Regions from separate parts of the Desulfosporosinus sp. Sb-LF genome, predicted to be linked through region 2. Evidence: riboswitches for the same ligand, from Rfam matches in the RefSeq annotation. Region 2 holds a riboswitch; each other region holds the start of a gene.

The links. Region 2 has a riboswitch for cobalamin ahead of E4K68_RS08290 (HoxN/HupN/NixA family nickel/cobalt transporter). Riboswitches for the same ligand answer to the same signal wherever they lie in the genome.
Region 1: linked by a shared signal. The riboswitch ahead of cbiE (precorrin-6y C5,15-methyltransferase (decarboxylating) subunit CbiE) and the one ahead of E4K68_RS08290 (HoxN/HupN/NixA family nickel/cobalt transporter) in region 2 are both predicted to bind cobalamin.
Region 3: linked by a shared signal. The riboswitch ahead of E4K68_RS05055 (hypothetical protein) and the one ahead of E4K68_RS08290 (HoxN/HupN/NixA family nickel/cobalt transporter) in region 2 are both predicted to bind cobalamin.

The regions. Positions count from the first base shown of each region.
Region 1 covers NZ_SPQR01000004.1:122,610-127,015, forward strand. Annotated here, with positions in the region: gene cobM (precorrin-4 C(11)-methyltransferase) at 1-230, opposite strand, end outside; gene cobI (precorrin-2 C(20)-methyltransferase) at 227-949, opposite strand; gene cbiE (precorrin-6y C5,15-methyltransferase (decarboxylating) subunit CbiE) at 946-2,163, opposite strand; cobalamin riboswitch at 2,346-2,526, opposite strand; gene cbiD (cobalt-precorrin-5B (C(1))-methyltransferase CbiD) at 2,653-3,780, opposite strand; gene E4K68_RS07090 (energy-coupling factor transporter transmembrane component T) at 3,908-4,406, opposite strand, start outside.
Region 2 covers NZ_SPQR01000005.1:18,661-23,066, forward strand. Annotated here, with positions in the region: gene E4K68_RS08275 (SHOCT domain-containing protein) at 1-214, opposite strand, end outside; gene E4K68_RS08280 (SHOCT domain-containing protein) at 305-526, opposite strand; gene E4K68_RS08285 (hypothetical protein) at 541-1,035, opposite strand; cobalamin riboswitch at 1,197-1,387, shown strand; gene E4K68_RS08290 (HoxN/HupN/NixA family nickel/cobalt transporter) at 1,558-2,574, shown strand; gene E4K68_RS08295 (precorrin-6A/cobalt-precorrin-6A reductase) at 2,624-3,364, shown strand; gene E4K68_RS08300 (permease) at 4,142-4,406, opposite strand, start outside.
Region 3 covers NZ_SPQR01000003.1:68,686-73,091, reverse strand. Annotated here, with positions in the region: gene E4K68_RS05065 (hypothetical protein) at 62-349, shown strand; gene mch (methenyltetrahydromethanopterin cyclohydrolase) at 382-1,359, shown strand; cobalamin riboswitch at 1,634-1,817, shown strand; gene E4K68_RS05055 (hypothetical protein) at 1,919-2,140, shown strand; gene E4K68_RS05050 (UbiD family decarboxylase) at 2,203-3,576, shown strand; gene E4K68_RS05045 (hydantoinase/oxoprolinase family protein) at 3,733-4,406, shown strand, end outside.

The DNA.
Region 1 (4,406 bases), on a different contig from region 2:
GTTCCCTCGGACATCAAAGCAACCACCTCTTCGAGTGTTAGATGGGCACTGTCGTGAAAAGGGGTTCCCGGACGACAGATATCGAGTAATGTCGGGTTGACTAAAGACCCCGCGTAGATCACACGGTCAGCTCGTTCTAGTGCGCGGGATCCTTTGATTGTGATCAGTTCCGGATCTCCAGGGCCAGCTCCGACGAAAATAACTTTTCCCGTAAGTTTGTTCTGACTCAATCTTTTTTCCTCCCTAACAAATCCTTTTTGACAAGTAAAAGGCTGAGATAATCGATTTTGTCGGAAGCAAAGTCCTGTGGTTTAGGCTTCCAGCGGATAGCCTCACCCGGCTGCCCTAGGCGTGTTAGCAAGACCGCTTTTTTATCTTTCTCCTCTAGAAGTGTTAAAATCTCAGGAAGTCTCCGAGAGACTTTCATCAAAACCAAGTTCGGAAAGTCGAGAAATTCGCCCACATCTTCGGTACTTGGCAAGATAAGAAGGGGTTCATCCCCTGTGGCAAGAGGTAAATTAATCCTGGCAGCTGCTGCGGACATGGCAGTGATACCTGGCACAGTTGCAATACATTCCTGGGGTAATTCCTCCTGGAGGATGTTAAGTAGGTAACTGTAAGTGCTATAGAGTGAAGGATCACCCAGCGTAATGAACGCAATCGATTTGCCCTGTTTTAGTTCAGATAAGAGTGTCTGTGCTCCATCTTGCCAAGCCTTAGCCAAAACTTGCTGGTCCGAAGTCATGGGCAATTCCAGTTCGATAAGGCGGACGTTCGACGGGCAATGAATTTTAGCAATATCCCAGGCGACGCTTTCTCGCTCCATTTTAGATTTTGGGATAGCTACCAGATCGACGGTTTGTAAAACGTTGACAGCTTGTAAGGTCAAGAGCTGAGGATCGCCGGGGCCAACCCCGACTCCATAAAATTTCCCCCACATTGTATTCATGACTTCCCCTCTTTTCGTGCTGATAGAATAAAGACCGGATTTAAAGCTTGTGCCATATGAAGAGTTTGTACTGGCTTCCAACGGACTGCTTGAATAGAAACGGCATCGATTTCTTGATAGTGAAGATCTTCAAGGAGTTTCAGTCCGTGGGATACCGTTTCGATTGTCACTGCAGTGATCACGATTCTACCTCCCTCAACGAGGGGTACTTTTTCTAGAATTTCCTTCAATCGTCCATGACTTCCGCCAATGATACAGACATTAACTTGGGGGAGCTCTCCAAAAACATCGGGGGCGGCCCCGGAAATCAGACGTAGGTTAGAGATGCCAAACTTTTGTTGATTGGCTAGAATGAGTTCTTGAGCCTCTGGATTATGTTCAATTGCATAAACAACCCCTTTAGGAGCGAGACCAGCGGCTTCAATACTAATGCTTCCAGTACCAGCCCCGATGTCCACAATATGGTCATTGGTCGATATTTGGGCCTTCGCGAGTACTTGGACTCGAATTTCCGCTTTGGTCATGGGAACCTTTCCCCGTAGGAACTCATGGTCTGGAATACCAATTCTGCAACCAGTAGTTTGCATATTATCCTGCTCAATTGTTGGATACAGAATAACGATGGCATTTTTCAACGATGTTTTCTCATGAGATAAATGCTCGGCATCCATTGTTTCCCAGAATTCTTCTGGATAGGTAAGGGCATTGCCTACAGAAATATGGGGGTTACTTCCGAGATCCAAATAGAGTTGCGCTATTTTCTGAGGGGTATTTTCTCCACCCGTTAAGACCGCTGTGGGACGAGTTATCACCCGTGGCAATACGGACAATTCTCGACCATGAACACTAACGAAGGTTGCCTCTTGCCAAGGAATCCCTGCTCTCGCAAAGGCGAATTGTAGAGAGCTTATTCCCGGGTAGACGTCGATTCTCTCCTCAGGAAATTCCTTTTTAAGCCTGGGCAAAAAGCTGAAAAACCCGGGGTCGCCTGAGACGAGAACTCCAATAATTTTCTTTTTTTGAAGTGCGTTTGCAATCACTTCAAGACTGTGAGCGAGGTCACCAGATAGGCAATACTGTCGTCCCGCGAAATTTGGAAAGAGTTCAAGCGCCCTAGAACCCCCAATTAAAATGTCGCAATTTCCCACAAGTTTAGTGATTGCAGGGGGCAACCATTCCGGTCTACCGGGGCCGATACCGATCACCTGTAACATAGAAAACCTTCTTCCATTGCTTGATGAATTATACGTTCACCACAGGTTCTAGAAATTTCATTTCATTCATTAAGTTGACTTGCGAATGGGAAGGAAGCGTATTATAGATGGGTAAATAAAAACGAGCCTGAGCGGCTCGTATGGTTTACCTAAATAAACACACACATTTCCTATCGCCCGTAGGTCTGTGATGTTCTTAAGGCAGGTTTCCTGGCTTCAAATCATCATTCTCTTCCTCTAACATTCGATCATGGCATTACTGAAGAGAACTCCTTGTTTACAGTGGCGGGACCGCGCCGGATTTTCACCGACTTCCCCTTTAAAATCCCCAATTGCTGAGGAACCCTAAGAATGAGTAGTATTAAATTCATGAGTATGTATACAACTGATAATGGATTATTCTATAAGTATATACTAAATTCCTCTTTTTTAAAAATAAATTATTTAAAAAGCCAGACAATTAAATTAAATTGTCTGGCTAAGCATATGTCAAGGTTCAGTCGACCACACCCAACCTTGTTCTTTTACAATTTCGCGAGCTTTCGTATCCCAACCAATCGGTTGGCCGCTTAACAACGTCATAATCGTGCCTACGCTCAGACGCCCAATGGTGAATGCCTGGGCCCGTTCACTGGCCAAATGTGCTAGATGGTGAAGCAAGTTTTGCTCGCCGAGATTTAGAAGTTCTAATGTTGCTCCTTCAGTGGTTGGAAACTCTGCCAGATGTGCTAAGGTGTCAAAATTTACCCCAGCCAGTGCCGCATGTGCCAGCAATATTTCCGAACGTGCATCTGCAACACGATTATGGGTATGGAAAATCCCACCTGATACTTTGATCAGCTTCCCGATATGTCCCAGTAAAATGACCTGTTCAATTCCACGGTAGGCTGCTTCTTCCAAAAGGAAGCCTACAAAATTACTCATTTCGATCACGGCTTCAGTCGGGACCTTCAAGCGTTCCGTCGCGACTCTATAGCCATAGTGCCCTGGGGTTAGCACAATAGTTTTATGTCCATAAGCCACTGCCTGATCCAACTCCGGAAGAATCGAGGTTTTAAAAGCTTCTTCTGACATAGGACGGACGATCCCACTTGTCCCCAGAATTGAAATTCCTCCGACAATTCCCAACCTAGGATTTAGGGTTCGCAAAGCGGCGGCTTCTCCGGCAGGGACTTCGATGATTATTTCAAGTTCTTCTTCGGGGAAGACCTCACGTACAGCTTGATTGATCATTTTCCTCGGAACTGGGTTAATAGCGCTTTCCCCAACATCAATGGCTAATCCTTTTTTTGTGACGGTTCCTACCCCTTTGCCCCCACGGATGTGAATAATTCCATGAGGGGAAAGCTGACGTACTATCGCACGGATTTCAAGCCCATGTGTGATATCCGCATCATCCCCGCCGTTTTTGAGAATGCATGCAGTGGCTACTGAATCGTTTGATTCTCCCCCTTGGATGGGCATCATTAAGCGAGCAGAATTCGGCAGAGGAACCTCTACCTGCTCAGGTAAACTGTCCCCATGGAGAAGGAGGCAGGCTACTTTAGCTGCACCAGCTGCACAGCTTCCTGTTGTATATCCTTCGCGCCAAGTATGTCGATCTTTGTCTTTAGCCATAGTTTCCTCTCCCATATTAAGTTTATCAACGTAATATCAAACTGGTATTAGATTGGCATATCTGAAAGTATAAGTTATGTGATGCATCAGCGCAACTAAGGCCTACCACGAGCTAAAACTTTATTATCTACAAAACCCCCAGATGCAGTCTGAATCGAGCAAGAATAGCCAAGGTTATCGACAGAACAATGAGGAAAATCGCCCAGAAATCCCTTGGGGCAAACGCAATTTCGCGCAAAGGTGTCCAAGAACGAGTTAAGCCGTATCCCCTATTCAGCATTGCCATCGATAATGAATTAGCCATTAAAATCGAGTTTATAAACATGGGAATCATAATCGGAAGATACGATCGTATAGGACCTACAATTCCTTTTTCGTTAAATCTGGAACCTCGTGCCTTTTGAGCTTCTAGGATAAGCCTTCGTTTTTTATCCAGAGTAGGAATAAATCGTATCGCTGTTGTCAGCATCATGGAAATTTCTGCAGGGACCCTCATCTTATAGAAAAATTGCGTGAAATCATCCATCGACGTAGTCAAAGTTAACACAGAAGAAGCAATCATCAGACTAAAGAGGCGAAAGAGAAAGGTAGTGCCCATCAGAAATCCCCCCACCGTAGCCCCCAAT
Region 2 (4,406 bases):
CTAATCCACTATTCTGTTTGCCAAATCCGTTTGTATGAACTTGTGAAGAATTACGACGAAATAAGTAGATACTCAGTAGAATGATCCCGATTCCGAAGATAAGAGGCATGATTATTCCCATCATACCTATCCACCCATATCCGCCTCCGTAGCCACCATAACCGTAACCACCGTTTCTCCATCCGCCCATCATATTACCCCAGCCACCCATCATGTGAATCCCTCCTTCAAAAAATACCAATTTAATGCCAGAACATAATCTTAACAAAGTTTAACCTCTAACAAATTAATTCAAAGCACTTGATTATCCCTTTTTAATTGATATTGTTTGCTTTTGTCCAGACAGTTCTTGTTTCCGCTCAAGGTATTCCTCACGATTAATCTCACCCCGTGCATATCGATCATTCAAGATATCCATTGGAGAATGCGCCTGGGATTGATGGTTCGTGCAGCATAACCCTCCAGCATGGGATGAATTGAACATATAATATGCTACAATGACTAAGATGATTAAACCAAACATCATTTGAGATTCCCCCTTTAGTTATTTGATTGAGTTGCCATTCCTCTACCAGAACCCATCATATTACCACCCTTATTTGCAGCTCTGGTTCCACTCCCAATCCTACTCCCGTTCATCATCGTTCCTCGAGAACTAGTGATACCACCACCGTTTGTCATCATGCTCCCTCCGGCGTTACTCATGAATTGGTTCATTTTATCAAGGTTGTCTTGCCCAATTTGAGCCTTTACAGCTGGGTCTGAATTCATAAGATTTTGCATTGCCTTAACATCACCCGTTTGCATAGCGTTCTGCATCCCTGCTGAATTATGCAGATTTTGCATGGCAGGCGAATTCACAAGTGCTTGATGTTGTCCTGGTGAAAAGGTTTGTTGCATGAATCCCTGCATTTGACCAACCCATCCATTACCTGGTTGCTGAGTCGTTCCAGCGAGAGCTGGTAAAGCCATGAGCCCTACTGCTAACGTTGCGGTTCCGAGGATTGCCGTGACCTTTTTACTTAATTTTTCCATTGTATATTCCTCCCTAAAATTTTAAAGTTAAGATTCTTTGTTGTATTTGTTATTTCCATGACCTTAGTATAACTCTAGTATCCGTTATTCTCATGAAGAAGTTGTGAATTTCTTATGAATTTAGAGACAAACTTACTTGCTTCATGGTATTCTTGAAAAGAACTAAATAGTTAGGAATAAGTGATTTCTTCTTGAGGGAAGGAATTGAAAAGGAAAGTCAGTAGAAGGCTGACGCGGTACCCGCCACTGTAAGAGGGAATCAATTCACATCATGTCACTGGGACTTACCTGGGAAGACGTGAATTGATGATGATCTTGAGCCAGGAGACCTGCTTATTCTAAATGTGAAAACTACCTACGGGAATGTTAGGGGGTGTATACTTGTGTCGATATTTCAACTCCGGTTGTCTGATACATGTTAAACTTTTAACCCTTCTATGGTGAAGGGTTTTTATTTTTGTATTCCTAAACTGAATCTGGTTAACGTTCTTTTTATAGACAGTGGATCAGGAGGAAGAAAAGATGAAAGATATCACTCAAACAATGAAAAGTCGCCCTAAGTGGCTGGGTTATGGCGCAGCAGTGACTGGGTTACACCTTTTAGGCATCATAATGATGTTTCTAAATATCAAGCAACACCCTCAATTACTGGGATTTGCCTTTCTTTCCTATACGCTGGGCTTACGTCATGCTTTTGATGCTGATCATATTGCCGCCATCGATAATACTGTGCGCAAAATGATTCAGCAAAAGCAAGACCCTCTGGGGGTTGGCTTTTTCTTCTCGATTGGTCATTCTACAGTTGTATGTATTATGGCGATAATCACCGCACTCTCCATGCACTGGGCGCAGCAAAATATCCCACAAATACAAAATGTCGCAAGTGTGATAGGCACAGCGGTTGCCGGAAGTTTTCTCCTTCTAATAGGACTATTTAATCTTTACATTTGGTTTGATATATATGGTTTTTTTCGTAAAATGCGTCAGGGTGAGTTTGATGAGGAAAATCTTGATCAACTACTCTTAAGTCGCGGTTTCGTAACCCGTTTCTTTAAGCCACTCTATCGATTAATTAACAAGAGCTGGCATGTATATCCCCTGGGTTTTCTCTTCGGGCTAAGTTTCGATACTGCATCGGAGGTAGCCTTATTGGCTATTTCTGCTACTCTTGGTACCAAAGGTATGCCAATTACAGCCATTTTATCTCTACCCATTATATTTGCTGCTGGCATGAGCTTGATGGACACTGCAGATGGAATCTTTATGACCACTGCTTATCATTGGGCTTTTTCCACTCCGCTTCGCAAAATTTACTATAATCTATCGGTTACAGGTCTATCCGTAATCGCTGCACTAGTAATTGGCTCCATTGAACTTGCACAGATTATTTCAACAAAGCTTGGATTTCATCGCGGCTTTTGGGGATGGATCCAAAGCCTAAACTTCGGCTCGATCGGCTATCTACTGGTAGGTCTTTTTATCTTAACTTGGGCAATATCTTATTCGCTCTGGAGGATCTTAGGTTTCGAAAATGCATAGTGTATGAATTATTTCAGTGATTCGGATTCAATACGGAGGTCAACAATAAATGATTATTCTTTTGGGAGAATCTGCAGCGGCACGTGAGCTTAGTACACAATTAAAAGCCAGGGGACTCGATTTAATACGAAAACAGAGCTGGACTGATGAAACCAGCTTGACCCCTTCAGTGGTCATTGATGCTAGCCATCCCTCTTCTAGTATAAAAATTCCCCCATTACGACAATGGTGTGAACAACGAGGGATTCTTTATATAAGGTTAGAAAGACCGGAAACCAAAGTTCCGTCCAGTCCCTTAATTTTCCCAGTCTACACTTGGGAAGAGGCTTTGCTCCAACTTGAACAACGCGTTGACACCTTATACCACCTAAAAGGTCGTCTGATTACGATCTTTATAACGACTGGCAGCCATCAACTACACAGTATTGTTAACAGCTCCTTCTCCCGCTCAGTTCGTCTGGTCGTGCGTATCCTTCCGGAAGGGCGATTGGTGCAAAAATGCAATGATGTTGGCATTCATCCACGAGATATTGTCGCTATGCAAGGCCCATTTTCCAAAGAGATCAATAGAGCCTTATTTAAGTTTTACGGAGCAGATATTCTCTTGACACGAGACAGTGGTCTCGCTGGTGGGACGGATACAAAAGTTTCGGCCGCTTTAGAACTCGGATTAGAAATCGTGCTGGTCAAAAAAACTAAAACTAACACTGGTTTGACAGTATGCAGCACTCACGAATTACTAGATTGGGTAGATCATAATTTTGTTGATAGTCCAATCAACCAACTTTAGAAAGTAACGTTTTGCAGGGAACGTGAAATCGATAAAAGAGCAGATGCCCTTAGATGTAGCAACTGCTCTTTTATACGAACAACAACTTTAAACTATTCCTAGCTCCGTGTCATAATGTTTTACTTTGCATGACAGTTGAATTCATCATCGTTTGACGTTGCTCCGATGAAAGGTCACTTCCTCGTCTCTCCATATACTTTCTCGGACACCGATTTTACTTTCAATTTATTGTTACTGGAAAGAGTAATGTAGCATAATCCATAACCCAAAATAGAGAAGCATATGGCTGTTACCAAGAAATCTAGTCCTCTGATATAAACTCCCCCCCAAAAATCCATCTTTTATTGTAATACGTATATAAGGCTTGTTTTCTGACGGTCTGTTACTCAAACATGCCTTTTTTTAAGAACAATTTCCGATTAGGTTATATTCCGAATCCAAATAAGAACTAATCCGCACTCTTCTTATTAATTAACGGAGCTGGAACTATTTCTATTGATAGGCTCATTAGTACCTGATATAAAAGAAACTAATTAATTACAGATAATGAAAACAGACAAAACCCGTCGGACCTCACACCCGAGAGTCTTGTCTGTTACCATGTTTTCTTAGTGTAACCTTTGGATACGATCATCCCATTAAAAAGTTGTGAATTTCTTATGAACAAAGCATTCTGCAATTTGTAGTGAAGTAAAATCGATAAAAAGGCTGACCTGGTTCAGTTAGACCAGATCAGCCTCACCTTATTAACTTATGCCTTTTCCCTTTTGTTAGCTTTTAGAATACCAACATAGCAACTACACCACTAAGAATACCTACTAGCGCTACTGCACTCCCTACAAAAAGCAGGACCTTTGTGGGGAAGACATGTTTGACCATGAGTAGGGATGGTAAACTTATAGCGGGCAATGTCATTAGTAAAGCAACTCCCGGCCCAACACCTAAGCCAAACGCCATTAAAGACTGAACTATGGGTATCTCGCCTGCGGTTGGGATAATAAACAAGGTTCCAGCAATGGCCAGCCCGATCACAGCAAGAAGG
Region 3 (4,406 bases), on a different contig from region 2:
AATATATGGTATGATAATATCAAGTCAGAAAATTCGAGATTAGAGTGAAGGCGGTTTGAGTATGTTTAAGATTACTGAGGATTGCATCGAAAAAAAATCCATGATCGAGTATTTCTCTTCGGACGCTAAAAAAGGTACTGAGGAATTTGAACAACTAATCAAAAAGTTTGAAGCTGAACCACAGTATATATTCCGTATGAGAGACCAGGACCTGGAAGTCTACTATATCGGCTACTCGGATGACTGTACTAGACCAAGGGGCTTTGATCCGTTAGATATGTATGGAGAATATTATGGTTGCAGGGATATTCAATATCTTAATGCTAAGGGTGAGTACGAGAGATTGTAGAACAATAATTTCACTTGGAGAAGGGAAACACTATGCTTTTGCCGCTTAGCCAAACCCATGAATTAAGTCCTAACCGTCAGGCTTTCCCGTTGGTTCAGAAATTCCTCTCCCGGAGCGAACTGCTTCGGGTCAAGGTTCACAAACAAAATGGGGTAACAGTGATCGATTGCGGTGTTCATGTTCAGGGTGGCTGGGAAGCAGGGACCTTGTTCGCGTCTGTTTGCCTCGGAGGGCTAGCCCAGGTTCAACAACATTGGTCAGACTTTAATGGGTTGCACTGGCCCGCAGTTGAAGTAGTCTCTGATCATCCGATCCGAGCTTGTCTGGCGTCCCAATATGCCGGATGGCCTATTAAAAATGGCAAGTTATTAGCAATGGGTTCTGGTCCGGGACGTGCTATTGTTCATGAGGGTGAAGTATTTGAAGTTTCAGGCTATGAGGATTATTCGGAGACAGCGATCATTTGTTTGGAAAGTGAGGAACTTCCTTCAGAAGAGGTGGTTCGGTATATTTTAGAGGAGTGTCAATGCGATCCCACAAATCTCTATATCATGGTAGCCCCTACTGCGTCACAGGTGGGTTCAGTTCAGATAGCGGCACGAGCCTTGGAAACTGGCTTATCTAAACTCATGGAACTGGGCTATAATATAGAGAACATAGTATCCGGTTCGGGTATTTGTCCGTTATCACCAGTAGCGGGTGATAATCTAAGTGCCCTTGGGCGGACAAACGATGCGCTTCTTTATGGTTCGACAGTACTTTATTACCTTCATGATGATGATAAAGCTCTCGATTCTCTGGTGAAGCTGGTTCCGTCATCGTCTTCTCGGGAATATGGTCGACCTTTTGCGGAGGTGTATAAGGAATGTGGGGATTTTTACGATATCGACCCACGTCTGTTTAGCCCTGCGGAAGTGTGGTTATGTAATTTAAAGAGTGGTAACTCGTTTCATGCCGGATCCTTGCGTCCTGATATTTTGCGTAATTCATTTGGGCTAGGAATAAACTGAGGGTAGAGCATTCGTTTATAGATTGTTTATAAACTGTTTAGAAATAATTAAGATCAATGGTTTAGAATATAGGTAAATGCTTCTGGAAAACAATAAAATTGATAAGTATCAAAGCGGTAAGGCTCAGACGTGGGTTTTACCGTTTTGATCTGTCTATCAACGAAACTCATCGAAAAAGAATTTACCCTAGTTCATGATTAGAAGCAGGGAATTTAATAATGGCGTCGAAACATATAAAAAACACATAATCCACTCTTAATTCATGGTGGATTGGTAATAAGGAATTATTACAGGTGCCCCAATTGGGGAGAATAGGGAATCAGGTAGTATATTAATCCTGAGCGGACCCACCACTGTGAAGAGGGAGTCCTGTACACTGGCCACTGGCATTTGCTGGGAAGGCGTACGGCGATGATGAACTTTGAGCCAGAAGACCTGCCTGTAATATTGAACTTAGCCTTTTTTGATAAGGCTAATAATGGGCGATGGTAAAGTCTACAGTCATATAGGACTGTGGGCTTTTTCTATTGTCTTTTTGCATTGTGGGTGAGAATGAGAGGTGATTAGCGATACATTAAGTGGAGTCACTACTATTGGCACAGGTCGATACAAACTTGTCGGGAACTTCTGCGTTGGGGCAGGTCTCTTTATAGTTTTGAAGTTACCGCTTAAAGTCGTTTTGATTTCGTCGTGTATGACGGCGGATGTAAGTATCATTGGAGGTACTATCTTGACTAAGTTTGTTGTTGATGCCTTACATAAAAGTGGATCAGCTCAATAGGTCGCTCCACTTTCATTGAGGCTTATTAAATATTAACATGATTATTTGAGGAGGCGTAGAAGTTGGAGCAGGATCTGAGATCATTTATCGAACGAGTTAAGCAGCAAAACCCCTTAGAGGTTGTCCATATTCATGAGGAGATTGACCCAAAGTATGAAATTAGTACCTTGATTATGGAATTAGAGAAAGTGCGGCGCTATCCGCTGACGATTTTTGATAACGTTAAAGGGCATGATATCTCCGTTGTCACTAATGTTTTGGCTCCTCGCGAGCGTTTGGCATTGGCTATGGGTGTTCATCCCAACGATCTTGCCGCTGAGTTTTCCAAGCGAATCAATCAGCGGATCGAGCCTGTCGAGATAGCTGATGCTCCGTTTCGGGAGAATGTTGTTATAGGCCCAGAGGTTGATTTGTATAAATTGCCAATTTTGACTCACTTCCCAATTGATGCTGGACCCTACATTACAGCAGGCTTGGTCATTGCTAAAGATCCAGTGACGGGTGCTGATACAGCAGGTTATCACCGGATGCAGTTAAAGGGTAGGGACAAATTAGGGATTAGCCTCCATTCTAGGCAACGTTTATGGGAGTACTTCCGCCGCTCGGAAGAAATGGGTAAATCGCTCGAAGCGACGATTGTACTCGGTATCCACCCTAATATTTCGATGGGGTCAATGGCCTTGATCCCTTATGATCAAGGTAAATTTGCAGCGATGGGGGGATTATTTGGGTCTCCGCTGAAGGTCGCTCGCTGCAAGATGGTCGATCTGACGGTTCCTGCTTATGCTGAGGTTATCATCGAGGGGGAAATCGTCGCAGGAGAACGAGAAGCTGAAGGCCCTTTTGCAGAATTCACAAATTATGCCTGTTATCGCAGCACGGAAAATTTGTTCAAGGTTAAGGCAATTCAGTACCGCACGAAACCGCTCTTTCAGGATATTACACCAGCCATGAGTTCAGAGCATATTACGATTGTCGCTGTACAGCGAGAAGGGGATGTCCTGAATGCGCTGAAAAGGACTCTGCCTAATATTAAAAGTGTTCATGCTCCCATTTCGGCTTGTGGATTGTTCCACTGTTACATTTCCATGAAGAAGATTGCTGAGGGACAGGCCCAGCAAGCCATCTTTACGGCCTTCTCGGTGGATCATAATCTGAAGATGGTCGTTGTAGTCGATGAAGATGTGGACGTTTTCGATGAACGCCAGGTGCTTTGGGCCATGGCCACTAGACTTCAAGCGGATAGAGGAGTGACGATCATACCGCAGCATATGGGTATGGGCTGTACTTTAGATCCTTCGAGTGATGAATTAAGTCGAACTGCCAAAATGGGTATTGATGCGACGAAACCCCTTTCAGGTTTTGCGCCCACAGTGGAGATGTCATCTGAGGTTCAGCATAAGGTACAGCGTTTTATGGAGTCCTTCGGCCTATAACTGGGGTTCGAATGGATTGTTGAATGCTTATTTTTTATTAGCTTTAGTCCCCACAATGGGGACTTCTTCATTATGACTAGAGAGAAGGGTCTAAAAGAATCAAGGTGGTTTTAAAGCTTATTTTACTTATTTTTAGCTAACAGGGAGATGGAAGAAATGTACAAAATTGCAGTTGATGTAGGGGGTACGTTCGCGGACTTTGTGGTTCGGGATCAGCATGGATGTTCCTTTACCACCAAGGTTCCTTCTGGCCTAGAAAACCCTCTGGAATCGATTTTGCGAGGCCTAACTGATTTGGCGCAGGGTTTCGGCTTATCACTCTCAGAATTCCTTGGGCAAACCGACAAGTTTATTCATGGGACGACTGTAGGTATCAATGCCTTGCTGCAGGGTCAAGGTGCAAAAACAGCTTTGATCACGACCGAGGGCTTTCGCGATTCATTGGAATTAAGACGTTCACGTTTGGCTGAACAATGGGATTTTCGTGTTGCTTTACCCCCCGTTTTAGTACCGCGGTATTTGCGCATAGGGCTTCGGGAACGTATGGATTATAAGGGTATGTCTATCAAATCCGTGGATCACGCCCAAATAAAGGAGATTGCCGATTTCTTGCGGCAACAAGAGGTAGAATCCGTTGCGGTATGTTTGCTCTTTGCCTGTCGTAATCCGGAGCATGAAGAAGGGTTTAAAGATCAATTGCAAGGTCTTTTGCCCAACGTATTTATCACGCTTTCGTCTGAACTTTCTTCCCAACTTGGGGAATATGAACGAACTACCACAACAGTTCTAAATGCACGCTTAAGTCCTGTGTTAAGTAATTATCTACTGGA